Regions from separate parts of the Paenibacillus sp. FSL R10-2771 genome, predicted to be linked through region 2. Evidence: riboswitches for the same ligand, from Rfam matches in the RefSeq annotation. Region 2 holds a riboswitch; each other region holds the start of a gene.
What was found. Region 2 has a riboswitch for cyclic di-AMP ahead of NSU14_RS31815 (C40 family peptidase). Riboswitches for the same ligand answer to the same signal wherever they lie in the genome.

Region 1 (3,653 bases), 600 kb from region 2:
CTCCATCCTGCTGATCATTATCAGCAGCCTGATCCCGTCGGACAAATCAACCTGGCTGGGAGCACTGCAGACCATCTTGCTGGGCGTCGGGCTGCTCGGATGCTGCATGGCTTTTTGGCGGTTCGCCAAGGGCGGCAAGGGCAAGCGCTGATTTCTGGCACTGGAACAGATAGCATAGCATTAGCAAATGGAGAGCCGTGGCGGATGCTGCGGCTTTTATTAATATGTACGACGTCAGCGGATTTACTCTATGCAGCGCTTGCTACGCGGACTGAGAGGACCTTATTTTGTGAAAAAGCCTGCTTTTTTGCCCGTTGCGGACTCAGGCGCGCTTATATTGTTCGAAGGAGCTCAAAATGAGGCGAAACTGGTTAGTTAAGGTCCTCTGAGTCCGCATGGATCGCTGATTCGACTGATTGGGCGAAATAACGGATCTACAGTCCGCATGGATCGCAGCAGCATGCTTGAGTCTATTGTTGCAGGCCCCACCCAGCTCCCTATCCCGCCGACGGACGCGGGACAGCTGGCCGCGCAGCAGCCATCTGTTCGCGAATCCCTCTGAGCTGCGCTTTCAGCTCAGGAACGCTTCGCTGCAGGATGAGGCTGATCTCGGGCAGCGGCAGCTGGATGCCGTACCATAAGGCGCTGGCGATCTGATCCTCCCAGGTGAGCAGGGCAGAAGAGCAGCGGCCGCGGTCTTGAGCAACCAGCGAGCATTGCCGGATGCATTCCCTGTAGGAGGCAAGGGAGTAAGCATCTGCTTGGATGCTGCCCTTGAGCCAAGGCTCATAGAGTGCCGCGAATGTAGCAATTGCGGCTTGATCGGCGCGGGCGCCCTTCTCCAGCAGGAGACAGCTTAGCGCATAGATGGTTCCGCTATATTGCTCAATATAGCTGGTGAATCCGGCAGCGGGAACTGCATTGGACGATAATGGGTCTGGCATGTGGACACGTTCCTTCCTGAATGTGGGCGATTTATAGTTTGGATATGTAGTTGATAGGTTTGCCGAAATGCTGATCCGCCGGAATAAGTGCGCAAAAAACCGCAGACAGAGGAGGACCTCTGCTGCGGTTTTGTTACAGGCGTAAGAAGCCTGGGGCAAAATCGTGGCGGATCAAGATCTCTCTCTTTACGCTTACGGGGTTAGCTGTCGGATTCGGACGGTGAGAGTCGCCCTACCTTTTGAGACTGCGTAATTGAAGTCTCCTTCGGATTCACCCCAAGTAGGCCTGCGGCCTGATGGTTCCCCCGTTTTCCGCTTGGCGGAAATTCAGCGTGCATTCACATTATCGCTGGTAACTTTCAACACGAATCATACCCTTTCAGGATTGTCTTTGTAAAAATGGAAAAGAGTGCTTCTGCGCCGGATTTGCAATAAATTGCTGCTTCGCGAGGAATATTGGAGACTAAAACCATATATGTGGCCGATTATCATCCGTTTATCTCGCTCAATCGCCGTTTTTTATTTTTGGGAGGTAGCGGTGAGGGAACTCCGGAAATATTAATGCGTTAGACCGGAAACGCCGTCGATATTGATTTTTTGTGAAATGGCGTATTAGTGAGTAATCGGGAGATAATGAGAGATTGAAGATGAAGTAAGCGTTACCCGTCTGGCAAATAGATTCGTGAATGTGTTATTAGAGTAATTATGGCGGTTTACAATTTGTACCTGAATTAGAACCTGATTCTACGAAAAGTGTACCTTTCTAGCCGCACAAACCATACATCCGGGAGGGCCTAATTCCCGCTTCCCGAATGCTTGACTTGGACCCTACTCCAGGGATTATTATTTGAATCTGTAAGGGCAGACGGTCAGTAAATTACCAAGACTGAAAGCCAAACTAAGAAGCTGGATTAAGAAGCTAGATTAAGAAGGAGGCCAGCAGCCAATGGAGCCTGTTTTTACGATCGCCGAGGTAGCAGAGCGGACAGGACTCAGCCAGGATACCATCCGCTATTATGAGAAAATCAAGCTCCTGCCCCCGGCAAGCCGCAAGGAGAACGGCCAGCGGGCATACAGCAGGCGTGAGCTGGACCGGGTGCATTTCGTCGCTATTCTCAAAAGAACCCATATGCCACTGCGCACCATTCAAGAATATATCAGGGCTTCAGCGGAAGAGGACTACGAGGAATGCTACAGTGTGCTGGACAGGCATAAAACGTTGATTGAAGAGCAGCTCACGGAACTTACGGCGGCACTGGAGCTTATGAAATACAAGCTGAAGAACTTCCGGGAGCTTAAGGACGGCAGGTTCATCGCGGAAATGGAACAGAGGAGGAACGAAGTGTGAAAATTGGGATGAATACGGAGCTGAAAAGCGGGATGAGTAAAGAGTCGAACAATGAGACAAACAATGAGGCGAGTAATACGAAGTTTATGCAGCGACCGATTCCTTCCGGATGGGGTCCGGACACTACGGCGGAGCAAGTAATCCAAGGCCATAATCTGAGCGGTAAAATAGCGGTCGTGACCGGCGGCTACTCCGGCCTGGGCCTGGAGACCACACGTGTCCTGGCTGCCGCGGGGGCCACTGTGATAGTTCCCGTTCGGACACCGGAGAAGGCCCGGCTTGCCCTTGCCGGGATTCCCGGTGTCGAGCTGGAGGCGCTGGATTTGCTGGACCCGGCATCTGTGGATGCCTTCGCGCAGCGGTTCCTGGACTCCGGCCGGCCGCTGCATATGCTGACTCACAGCGCAGGCATCATGGCCTCGCCGCTGGCCCGCGACAGCCGCGGGTACGAAGCGCAGTTCGCGACCAACCATCTGGGGCATTTCCAGCTGGCGGCCCGGCTCTGGCCGGCGCTGGTGCAGGGCGGAGGCGCGCGGGTAGTCTCCGTATCTTCACGCGGCCATCGCATTGCCGGTGTTGATTTCGCAGACGTGAATTTTGAGCGTAGAGCCTATGAGAAATGGACAGCCTACGGCCAGTCGAAGACCGCCAATGTGCTGTTCGCCCTTGAACTGGACAAACGCGGGCAAGCACATGGTGTCCGGGCATTCTCCGTGCATCCCGGCAGCATCCTGACCGATCTGGCCCGGCATCTGTCGGATGACGAGCTGCGCGGCATGGGGGCGCTGGATGAAGCGGGCAACCGCATTCCGGCCGGGCGTACAAGTCATATGAAGACGGTCCAGCAGGGAGCCGCGACCAGTGTCTGGTGCGCGGTGAGTCCGCTGCTCGACGGCAAGGGCGGCGTGTATTGCGAGGATGCTGACATCGCTCCTGTAGCGGAGTCCGGGGATTCGCACCAGCCTGGGGTGCAGGACTGGGCGATTGATCCGGGCAACGCTCTGACGCTGTGGGAGCTGAGTGAAGCTATGACGGGGGTTACATTCCCGGCCTGACAGATCTGAACGACAAAAATGGTGCCGGCCCTGTAAAGAGGGCGGCACCATTTTGCATAACTGACTGAATCCTTACTGTACAGCTGCCTCAATAAGCTCCTGAAGCTCAGGAAGATTGAAGCCCTTGACAGCCCGGTCTCCGGATACGGTGACTGGAACACCCATGAAGCCCAGCTTCTCGACTTCTTCCTGATAGACGGTACTGGTCATCACATCTCTGACTTCGAAGGGAATGCCCTTGCTCTCAAGCAGCTGCTTCACCTGATTGCAGTCGCTGCAGCCGGATGTGGAATAGATGATTACGTT
Region 2 (3,653 bases):
CCTCAAGCCTCCCGCTGCAGTCCAGTCTGGTCTCCTCCTCGCAGCCGCTCAATCTGGAGACGTGGAAATACACCGGAGATGATGCCTACACACGCAATGTCTATATCCGGGGCAAGCTGGTGCTCCGTGACATCGAACGGTTAGCAGGAGCCAAGAACATGGATGCCATTCTCGCTGCTTATGCCCGTAAATACCGCTTCAAGCATCCCTCAACCGCTGACTTCCAGAAGATTGTGGAGAAAGTGACCAAGCAATCCTGGCAGACTTATTTTGACCAGTATGTCTACAGCGGCGGAGCCCCTGATTTTGCAGTAGACGACATCAGGCTCACGGCTAAACGGGACGGCGGCAACGGAGCGGGGATTCAATATGATGCTGTAGTTGAGGTAAGTAACAAGGGCAGCCATTATGGGGATGTCCCTGTAAAATTCATTTTCTCGGACGGGTACTCGGTTCAGCAATACTGGAACGGCGAAGGGAAGACAACATCGTTTGAATTATCGTATAAAGCACCTCTGGTCTCCGCCGAGATTGATCCGGGACATTCCATACTGCTGGAGAGCAAGCATCTCAATAATTTCAGAATGGCGGAGCTTGAGCACAATACTCTTTCCCGCTGGACGCTCAGTGCGACGACACTGCTTGAAACCCTGCTCGGAACTCTTGTCTGGTGAGGTGAAGGATTGTGAAAATTTCGATAACCCGCGGTTGGCACAGCATGAAAGAGCAATTTTATATCCTGATTCTGCTATTTATCTACCGGCTGTTCTGGGGCTACTTCATGTACAAATTCATTAAAAGCGCCGTCGTTCCGGTACTGCTGCGCTATCCAGATGCGAATGCCGGCGGCAGTAGCATAGGCAGGCTGCTGTATTATATTGAGGGGCAGGCTGCGTTGCACACGGACCCGGACGTCCGGCAATGGCTATGGCTGCTCTTGGCACTGACTGTGTTGCGGCTGCTGCTCTCCCCCTTTATCCGGGCGGGTCTGCTGCACGAGCTTCACCAGGAACGTGCCGGGGAGCGCGGACTGTTCTTTTTTCCCGGGATGAAGCGTTATGGTCTGCCTGTACTGCTGTTCAGTCTCGTTGAATGGGCGCTGGCCCTTCTGCCGCTCTATTGGCTGTTGCCGAAGATGTACCGTCTGCTTCTGAACGGCATTCTCGATTATCCGCTGCTGCTGACGCTCGTGCCTTATGTGCTGGGCTGGCTCGTCTACCTCTTCCTTATCCGCAAGCTGCTGCTGTATATGCAGTTCGGTTATACCGCCGGCACGGGCATGTTCACTTCGCTGCTGATCTGTCTGAAGGTGCTTCTTCACTCCATCGGGATATCCGTCATTATAGGCGCAGGAAGTCTGCTGACGCTGATCCTCTGCAGCGCTGCAGCGCTCTTCTGCCCCGGCCTCCCGGCCCTGCTCCTGCGCCAGGCAGCTCCACTGCCGTCCACCCTATTCAAAATGTGGGGCATAGCCGCGCAGTATCATCTCTGGTCCAGTAAATCATTCCCACAATAATCGGCCGCCAAAACGGCATACTAAAAGAGTCATCGCCCCTCTGGTGAGGTGCATGACTCTTTTTTGTTTACAGCTGCGACAAGTTGATTTGCAAAACTGTAAATCCTCTGGTACAATGATGCCTGTACTACTAGTAACAAATTTGTAATCTTTCAAATGGAATTAAGCAGCTATGTAACCGAAGCCTTTAACCTTATGTCGATATGTCACTATTCTGGTGCACAAAACGCCGAATTCCCTGCACCGGGGAGTGGGGGAACCATATTTTGGGTGAATTGATCTCGCTTTAGAGGGGTCATAGGGGAACCTTCTACCGAATCCTTAAGCTAACCTCGCAGGCCTTGGAAGGAGTACATCTTTTGAGAAGTCAGAACTTTAAGAAGAAATGCACCGCAGCAGCGCTGGGTCTTGTGATGGTATTCACACTTGGGGCAGGCAGCGCTTTCGCAGATTCCAAAATGGATACTGTGATCTCAAAAACCATTGGAACGTCATATAAAACCGGGGGCACCAGCACCAGCGGCTTTGATTGTTCTGGATTCACCAAATACGTATTCAAGAGTATCGGCCTTACCCTGCCGCGCACCTCTAAGGCACAGTACAGCGTTGGAACAGCCGTATCCAAGAGTAATTTGCGTTCCGGTGATTTGGTATTCTTCAATACCCTGGGCAACGGAGTTTCCCATGTCGGTATTTATGTCGGCAATGGCAAATTCGCACAATCCTCCACTTCGCGTGGTGTAACCATCAGTTCGCTGAGTCAGGCATACTGGGCCAACCGCTACGTTGGCGCTAAAAGAGTGATGAGCACAACAGCCTACCAAGCTGTCGCTTACGATTGAACCCTTGAACATTTCCTCGAATATTCGTACCTCTAACAACTAAATGTAACTTATACGAGCCCGGTTTTGATTATTGCCGTAATCATTTCCGGGTTTTTCCTTTTCCTTATTCTACCTTTTACACTCATCTGCAGGCCCTGAAACACCTTTTTATCCCAAATCCAAAGAAAAATTCATCAATAGCTCACCTGCTGCGTAAATATGAGTCTTTCTATGCAGCTATAACTCTAAAAAACGCAAAAAAAATGCATTAATATGTTATAAGTGATTGCCAAGCGCCCTAGTCTTTGCTACAATTATCGCAGTGAGCTTTTAGTAACATTTTTGTAATTATTGAATCGCTTTTAACAAAGGTTTTGTCATGTATTGAATAACAGCTAATCCTAATCAACAGTCGTGCCGAGTTCCCTAAAGATTTAGGGAAACGGGGGAACCAACTTTGGGTGAATTGACCTCCTATTCTAAGAGGGGTCATAGGGGACCTTCAACCGAACCCTTAAGCTAACCTCGTAGGCATTTGGAAGGGGTATTTACTTTTGAAGAAGAAGCTAGCAGCCGCAGTACTAAGCTTTTCCATCATCTTCACCATTGGAGCAGGAAGCGCTTTCGCGGATTCCAAAATGGATAAAGTTATCGACAAAGCCATCGGGACCAAATACGTATCCGGCGGTGTATCCACGAACGGTTTTGATTGCTCCGGATTTACAATGTATGTTTTTGATAAGATCGGAATTAACCTGCCCCACCAATCCGGCTCCCAATATGAGATGGGCACTGCTGTATCCCGCGATGAAATGAGACCGGGCGATCTTGTATTCTTCAATACAAGCGGCAAAGGCATTTCTCATGTCGGTATTTATGTTGGTGACGGTGAGTTCGCACATGCTTCTTCCTCGCGTGGTGTAACCATCAGTTCGCTGAGTGACAGCTACTACGTCAACCGCTACGTTGGCGCCAAACGGATTATGAGTACAGATGCTTACAAGACTGTGGCTGCGGATTCCGAAGAGAATGACGATGTGCAATAATTTGTCCTAAATATAAGCGCTTTTCCAGGATTTTTGCCGAAATCTTGGAGGAGGGCTTATTTTTTTGTCTATAAAATTACTTACCCCGCTCTATATTTGTAAAACACCAATTTCGCTCTTTCATAAAATATTTATTGGCGTTTGTCAAGTTCCGGTCTTTCTGCAAGGTTTTTGCGTCGAATCCGGCTCGTTTTGTATATAATATTTATAGAATGAAGTAATGTTCCATTGAAAGGAGGCCTCCGCTTATGATAAGTTCCCCGGTAA
Region 3 (3,653 bases), 4.1 Mb from region 2:
GCCGACACCAATCAGGTTACCCAGCGCCATAATGACCGCGAATAACGGTAAGGTTAAGGCAAGTGCGGTTAACATGGCAGTGTTATTTAACGTTCCAATGAAAAATGCATTCAGGATGGAATAGATGACACTCATTGACGTTCCAAGCATCATTGGTATTGCGAAGTGCGCTACGGCTTTTGCAACCGGTGCTTTTTCAAAGTAATGGAGGTTTTCTGTATCCATGCGGTTCACCACTTTCTTCCTGTATGTTAGTCTCTATATTAGTTAGAATTCTAACTATAAATTGATTGCGAACTTTGCGCCGCACCAAACAAACCCGTAACAAATGACAATACGGGTCTCGTAAGCGGGTGTTGACTAATCGTCAGTTTCAGACTGTATTTGGTAAAATCTTTATTGCGCTGCCTTTGCCTTCAGTTCTTCGGGAAAGACAGCGCCGCTGCTGCTAATAGGAAATGCTTTACTTACTTGTCATCCGAATCACTGGAGTTGTCCTTCGAGCCGTCTCTACCATCTCTGGAAGGCCAGCCGAAGCCGTTCATGCCGCCGCCTTGACCTTCCCGGCCAAATCCGGGGAATCTTCCGCTAAAGCGTCCGTCATCCATATTTCCCCACATTCTGCTCATTTGTCCGCGCATGGCCATCAGCTTGTCGAATTCCTCTGATCCTATGCGCTCCTTAGCGGCCTCCATCCACATAGCCATTACATCACGGTCTGCATCTGTTCCTAGTTCTTCTTCTAAGGCTGTAATGACGCGGACCAGGTATTCACCGAAGGCTGCCTGTTCTTCTGGAGACAGGACTGAAAATATGCTGCCGCCCTCAACCTCCTGGCCCTCTTCCTCCCGCCCTTTCGGCGTCAGATAAATCAGCATGATGCGTTTATCTGTCTCGGAAGGCTGACGGGTAATATATTCGGCCTTCTCCAGTTTGGCCAGCAATTCATTGAGCGAGGATACACGAATGTCCAGCATATAGGATAAATCCTTCGTGCTGATTCCGTCCTTCATCCGGAGAAACGCCATGATCCTGCCTTGTCCCCGTGACGTATCTGCCATAGGGCCAACAGCGGCGTGGTTCTTCAGATGCTGTCTCTGCAACAGCCATTGCAGCTTGGCGAGCTTGTCGTACAATTCAGCATTCATATTCATTATGAATCCTCCCAGGGATATATTTACGGTACCTGTCAATCAATGTAACGGTACCTGTTGAATTTATTATAACGGTACCTGTTATACTTGTCAAAGATTTTCTACAGGTGCCGTTAATAAATTTTCCGCTGGAAGCATTGCTGGTCTTTCAGGTAATCAAGCAGTAGCCGGTTGAAGTGCTGCGGCTGACATAAATGGCTGGGATACATGGCATCTTCCAGTATTGCCAGCGTGGCGAGCGGATATTTGGCCGCTGTTTGTCTCACCTGCTCCAGAACCCGCTCATTCTGATTGCCTGATACACAAAGAACGGGGACCTGCAGCCTTAGTGCAAACCCGTAGCTGTCCGTATGTCTTAGTGCCAGACGCTGTTTAATCAATTCTGTTGTCCGTTCATGGACAAGCTCTCTTCTCAGAATATGATACGCAGACAGCCATTTGTTATATGTAATGCGCAAAGAACGGATGAACATTTCAGCCGGAAGATAATGGGCGGCCCATGCGCAGATTTGAAAGAGCTCCAGCACTTTGCTGCCTTTGGACGTACAATCTCCTAGGATGTAATTGTCCACCAACACCAGATTAATTACCCGTTCAGGATTCAGATAGGCGAATTTCTGGGCAAGCACAGCACCGCTGGAACAAGCTACGATGACGGCCCGTTCTACGGACAGTCCATCCAATAATCCCTTCAGATCTTCACACTGCGTGTCTACAATCCGGCTGATCTCCACATCCATTTTACCGGATTGCCCATTCCCTCTTAGGTCAAACAAGATCACTTTCGCCCGCTTGCTGAAATACTCCGCCTGAGGCTCGAACAGATGATGTGAAGTCGAATAATCATGAATAAAAACAATGGGCAGACCACTGCCCGACACCTCGTAATAGAGGGTAGTTCCATTGACGTCAATATACGGCATTACCTGTGCATCCTCTCATGTCGCTTACGGAGTTAGCTGCCGGATTCGGGCTTGAAGAGTAGCCCTACTCGATTCCTCGAGATTCACCCCAGAAAACTTGGTTTCCCCGCTTCCATTACGGAACTCAGCGATTACATATATTTTTGCGGATATAGATTAACAGAAACTTCAGTATAGCCCATATTCGTCTATGAATGAATAGCTTAGGTGAATTTGCCCAACACGCGCAGAAACCAGCCGCAGTGAACCCAAAAAGCAGAGCAGCGATTCTCCCGTTACCGGAGACTCACTGCTCTGCTTGCTTTAAACATCATCTATAATCAGCGGTTCAGGATGTCATCCACCTCTTTGGCGAGCGTGTCCAGGCTGTCCTGAATTGGCAGGTTCTCCAGCCAGATATCGTTGATGCGTGTGCCCATCAGATCTTCAATCTCATGGTACGTACCGGTCATCGGACGCATTTTGCTGAATTCCAGCTCATCGGAAGCGACCTTGTAGCCTGGGAAGGCGGCAATGGTCTCTTTCATCAGGTCTGTGTCCAGGGAGGTTAGACGGGTCGGAAGATATCCCGTATTGGCAGAAGCATACGCCGCCTGTTCGGTATCCGACAGCCATTTCATGAATTCAAAAGCGGCTGCTTTCTCATTATCCGTTCCCGTATTCGCCAGATACGTATTCGATCCGCCGACCGGAACGCCCCGTTTGCCGTCTTCTCCGGCAGGAATCATGGATACGCCGAGATCAATTCCACTCTCCGCGGCCATGCCGGCAAACGTTTTGTAGCCGCCGACACTGGAGAAGATCAGCGCTGTGCCCGGATTGGCAATGGAGGCATAGTAGGCATCCTTGTCCGTGACCCCGAGTACTTTGATTAGTCCCTTGGATTCCAGATCCTCAATGAAGGAGATCAGCTTCACTGCGCCTTCACTGTTGATATTGGATTTCGTCTCATCCTCATTGACCACATTAGTATCCGAGTACGAATGCAACAGCGCCTCCATCACCCAGAAGTCATAGTTGAACAGGTACATCGGCGGCTGGCCGGTAGCATCATATGCGGTCTGCAGATAGGCCTCCAGTTCGGCAAAGGTCGCCGGTCCGTTCGTATCCAGCCCTTCTTTAGCGGCGAGCGTCTTGTTTACATACATCACGGGAACACTCCGCATATGGGGAAAGGCATACAGATCCTCGCCCAGATACAGGTTGCCGAGGTCGCCGATTTTGAAATCCGAGGTGTCGAACTTGTCCGTTTCCATGAACGGTTCGAGATTGGCAATAATGTCACTGTCGGCAAAGCCCTTAGTCATCGCCACTTCATCAATAAAAACATTCGGCAGCGTACCCGCTATGGCTGCAGCGTTAATCTTCTGCTGCATTTCCCAGTAATCGCCTTGATATTCAGCATTCACATGGATATTCAGCTCGGCTCCTTTGGTCTCGTTGAACTGGTCCACCAGATTCTGATTTACATCCTCCACGGCGGAGGTCCAGAAGTTCAGCTCGGTAACGGAATCCCCTTTCTCATAGGCCGCTATACTGGATTCGGCTTCGGTGGTGGCACAGCCTGCAAGAACGG
Region 4 (3,653 bases), 4.4 Mb from region 2:
GCATGATACAGGCATCGGCATTCCGCCGGATAAGCTGCAGCTGCTGTTCCAATCCTTTTCCCAGGTGGATGCTTCCCACACGCGTAAATATCCGGGTACCGGTCTGGGATTGGCCATTTGCAAGAAGCTGGTGGAGCTTATGCAGGGAGAAATATGGGCGGAACCGGCGCCGGGCGGCGGGACCCAGTTCTTTTTCAGAATTGTACTGCAGTCGCTGGATTCATCGCCGGAGCTGATTTACAACCAAGAAAATGAAGACAGCGGAGTGCCTGCGGCAACAAAAGCTGTATAATGTAGGGTTTGCCAAGGAGAGAACTTTAATTATATAATTTTAAAGTAACTTATCTTTTATCACGACAGTCCTATGGACAGAAAGGAACTCTCTTTGAGCAAACCGAATAAGAACAATGTCGCGCTTCCCCAGATGAGCAAGCAGGAGAAACGCCGGGCAGAGCAGGAACAGCAGAAGCAGAAAACGAGAATTCTGATCGTGAGTACAGTGGCATTAGTCGTAATTATTTTTGTAGGATTATTCATGCTGGCCTCGAAGGACGGCTCAACCACAGGATCTGCTGCGGCTCCCGTTGACTTCAATTACAGTGAAATGGCACGGCTGGGCAAAGAAGATGCTCCAGTCAAAATCGTTGAATTCGGCGATTACAAATGTCCGGCTTGCGCCCAGTTCACCGGGGTGATTAAACCGCAAATCGTTCAGGAGTATGTCAATCAGGATAAAGCAGCCTTTTACTTCGTCAACCTGGCCTTTATTGGTACGGATTCGAGAACAGCCTCACTCGCGGCACTCTCCGTATACCATCAGAATCAAGAGGCTTTCTGGAAATTCTTCGATGCCATCTATGCTAACCAGGGTGAAGAAAAGGTGGAGTGGGCAACACCGGACTTCCTGGTAAGTCTGGCACAGCAATTAGAACTGCCCATTGACTTCGACCTGCTGCGTAAGGATATTGAAGACAAGACCTACGAAAGCGAATTGGAGAGAGATATCCAGCTTGGCACTGACACCGGCATAACCAACACGCCGTCATTGTTTGTCAATGGAGTCAAAGTGAATGAACCTTTTAATATGGAGGAAATCGATGCTCAAATCCAGGTAGCTGCGGAAGCTGTGGCTGGACAATGAATAAATTCTCTGCATTCTGCCGCCGGAATTGTCTCTACTTGGCCTGGTTCGTCTCGGTTGTTGCTGTAGCAGGCAGTCTGTATCTCAGTGAAGTGCTGAAATATGAGCCCTGCAAGCTATGCTGGTTTCAGCGGATATTTATGTACCCGCAGCTGATTTTGCTCGGAATCGCCACTTACCGGGGGGATAAGCGCATTATCCCGTATGTCCTTCCCTTAAGTTTGATTGGCGGAAGCATTTCGATCTATCATTACGCAGAGCAGAAAATTCCGGCACTCAGCAAGGTGCTTCCATGTACAATCGGTGTGCCGTGCAACACGGATTATCTGAATTATTTCGGATTCATCACCATCCCGCTGCTGGCACTCATTGCGTTCGCATTAATCACAATTCTGCTATGGACAGGGCGTAAAGAGGATGCAGGTGAGTAAGAAGCCGTCAGGCAGAATGAAGAGTAACTATTTCCCTTAAATTAAGTGTAAATTATTATGCAGAAACGCTGTAAAATCACGCGATAAAGGGATAATGAAAGAGAATGAAAGATCAAGACATACCGGATCATGGATTTGGTTGTTTTGGTTGTTTTTCATTCTTTTTTCATTTGTTTCAACGCTTTACGGAAGAGGCATTGTAGATTAATATTAGTCCTTGTGAGAAGTTGAATATGCGCTGAATTTTCCGGAAGGAAAAACGGGGGAACCAAACTTGGCCGAGTGCCAACGGGGTGAATCGGAAGCGGGTCAGCAGACTCGAAAACCGTAGGGCTACCACAGCCCGAATCCGCCAGCTAACCTCGTAAGCAATAGTGGGATAATGACCATGCACTCAAGGCATGCGGATCATTTCCGTATGCTTATTTTTGTGCCTGCATTTATGAAATCCACTTATGAAAACAGCGCGCGGTACTGCCGTTTCAACTTAACAAAGAGAGGAACTGTTACTACAATGGTAAGCAAGGTAAAACGACTATTGATCGGGCGTCCGATGAAGTCGAACGAACTCGATCATGAAAAGTTATCCAAGGTGAAAGCACTGGCTGTCCTGTCTTCTGATGCGCTCTCGTCTGTAGCCTACGGAACAGAACAAATCTTAATCGTACTTGTGGCCGCAGGTTTCACAGCTATCTGGTACTCATTGCCAATTGCATTAGCCGTATTGGGCCTGCTGGCCATCTTAATCCTGTCTTATCGGCAGACCATTTTTGCTTATCCGCAAGGCGGGGGCGCCTATATTGTTGCCAAAACCAATCTCGGGGTTCATACCGGCTTGCTTGCCGGCGGCTCTTTGCTGGTGGATTATATTCTTACGGTGGCGGTAAGCGCCTCGGCGGGAACGGATGCGATCACATCAGCGTTCCCGAGTCTTCATAATCATAGTGTACTCATAGCGGTTACTGTCATTCTGCTCTTAACGATTGTCAATCTGCGGGGTGTTACTGAATCTGCTTCATTCATAGCCATTCCGGTATATCTGTTCGTCGTCTCCATCTTTGTACTGATTATCGCGGGAGTCTTCAAGTATGCAACCGGCGGTGCTCATGCCCAGGTTCCTGAGATCGGCTCGGCGGTATCGAACGTCAGTATGTTCCTTCTGCTTAAGGCCTTCAGCTCCGGCTGTTCGGCACTGACCGGGGTAGAAGCGGTCTCCAATGCGATCCCTAACTTCAAAGCACCGGCTGAGAAAAATGCGGCTAAAACGCTGATGCTGATGGGTCTGATTCTCGGGGCTATGTTCACGGGGATTACGCTTTTGGCTTATTGGTACGGTATCATGCCGGACGAGAAAGCAACGGTTGTGTCACAGATTACCGAGTCTACCTTTGGCCGCGGCGGTTTGTACTTCTTCATCCAAGGCATCACCGCAGTAATCTTGTTCCTGGCGGCGAATACAGCGTATTCGGCCTTCCCGCTGCTGGCGTTCATGTTCGCCAAAGACAAATATTTACCCCACGCCTTCATGGTGCGCGGAGACCGGCTGGGATTCTCCAACGGCATTATTTTCCTCGGCGTAATGTCGGCTGTGCTTGTAGCTGCTTTTCACGGAAATACCGAAGGGTTGATTCCATTATACGCCGTTGGGGTATTCATTCCGTTTACCCTTTCACAGCTTGGCATGATGGTCCAGTGGTACAGAACCAAGCCTAAGGGCTGGCAGAGCAAATTCGCTGTGAATACAGTAGGCATGCTCACAACCTTAACCATTACGCTCATCTTCATTATTACTAAATTCTCGAGTGTATGGATGGCCTTCATCTTCCTGCCGCTTGTAATCATCGTGTTCCACCGGATTCACCGCCATTATATGAATATTGCCGATCAGCTGCGTATTTGTCCGGCTACGGATAAACCTTGCATTAAAGGAAGCACAGTGGTTGTACCTGTTGCCGGTGTCACCCGTGCAGTACTGCATTCGATCAGCTATGCGAAGTCATTGACTGAGAATGTAGTGGCTGTATATGTCGGATTCGATGAAGAAGAGATTCACAAAATGGAACAGAAGTGGGAAGAGTGGA

Region 1: linked by a shared signal. The riboswitch ahead of NSU14_RS29095 (hypothetical protein) and the one ahead of NSU14_RS31815 (C40 family peptidase) in region 2 are both predicted to bind cyclic di-AMP.
Region 3: linked by a shared signal. The riboswitch ahead of NSU14_RS13790 (alpha/beta fold hydrolase) and the one ahead of NSU14_RS31815 (C40 family peptidase) in region 2 are both predicted to bind cyclic di-AMP.
Region 4: linked by a shared signal. The riboswitch ahead of NSU14_RS12825 (APC family permease) and the one ahead of NSU14_RS31815 (C40 family peptidase) in region 2 are both predicted to bind cyclic di-AMP.

What each region holds. Positions count from the first base shown of each region.
Region 1 is NZ_JBBOBM010000001.1:6,751,621-6,755,273, reverse strand. It holds gene NSU14_RS29100 (hypothetical protein) at 1-151, shown strand, start outside; gene NSU14_RS29095 (hypothetical protein) at 498-944, opposite strand; cyclic di-AMP (ydaO/yuaA leader) riboswitch at 1,120-1,287, opposite strand; gene NSU14_RS29090 (MerR family transcriptional regulator) at 1,891-2,292, shown strand; gene NSU14_RS29085 (oxidoreductase) at 2,325-3,347, shown strand; gene NSU14_RS29080 (glutaredoxin family protein) at 3,420-3,653, opposite strand, start outside.
Region 2 is NZ_JBBOBM010000001.1:7,351,644-7,355,296, forward strand. It holds gene NSU14_RS31805 (M1 family metallopeptidase) at 1-674, shown strand, start outside; gene NSU14_RS31810 (hypothetical protein) at 719-1,516, shown strand; cyclic di-AMP (ydaO/yuaA leader) riboswitch at 1,734-1,872, shown strand; gene NSU14_RS31815 (C40 family peptidase) at 1,930-2,358, shown strand; cyclic di-AMP (ydaO/yuaA leader) riboswitch at 2,746-2,889, shown strand; gene NSU14_RS31820 (C40 family peptidase) at 2,895-3,386, shown strand; gene NSU14_RS31825 (GNAT family N-acetyltransferase) at 3,635-3,653, shown strand, end outside.
Region 3 is NZ_JBBOBM010000001.1:3,207,355-3,211,007, forward strand. It holds gene NSU14_RS13780 (MATE family efflux transporter) at 1-225, opposite strand, end outside; gene NSU14_RS13785 (MarR family winged helix-turn-helix transcriptional regulator) at 468-1,154, opposite strand; gene NSU14_RS13790 (alpha/beta fold hydrolase) at 1,268-2,077, opposite strand; cyclic di-AMP (ydaO/yuaA leader) riboswitch at 2,085-2,217, opposite strand; gene NSU14_RS13795 (extracellular solute-binding protein) at 2,398-3,653, opposite strand, start outside.
Region 4 is NZ_JBBOBM010000001.1:2,939,231-2,942,883, forward strand. It holds gene NSU14_RS12810 (ATP-binding protein) at 1-292, shown strand, start outside; gene NSU14_RS12815 (DsbA family protein) at 365-1,141, shown strand; gene NSU14_RS12820 (disulfide oxidoreductase) at 1,138-1,572, shown strand; cyclic di-AMP (ydaO/yuaA leader) riboswitch at 1,799-1,958, shown strand; gene NSU14_RS12825 (APC family permease) at 2,087-3,653, shown strand, end outside.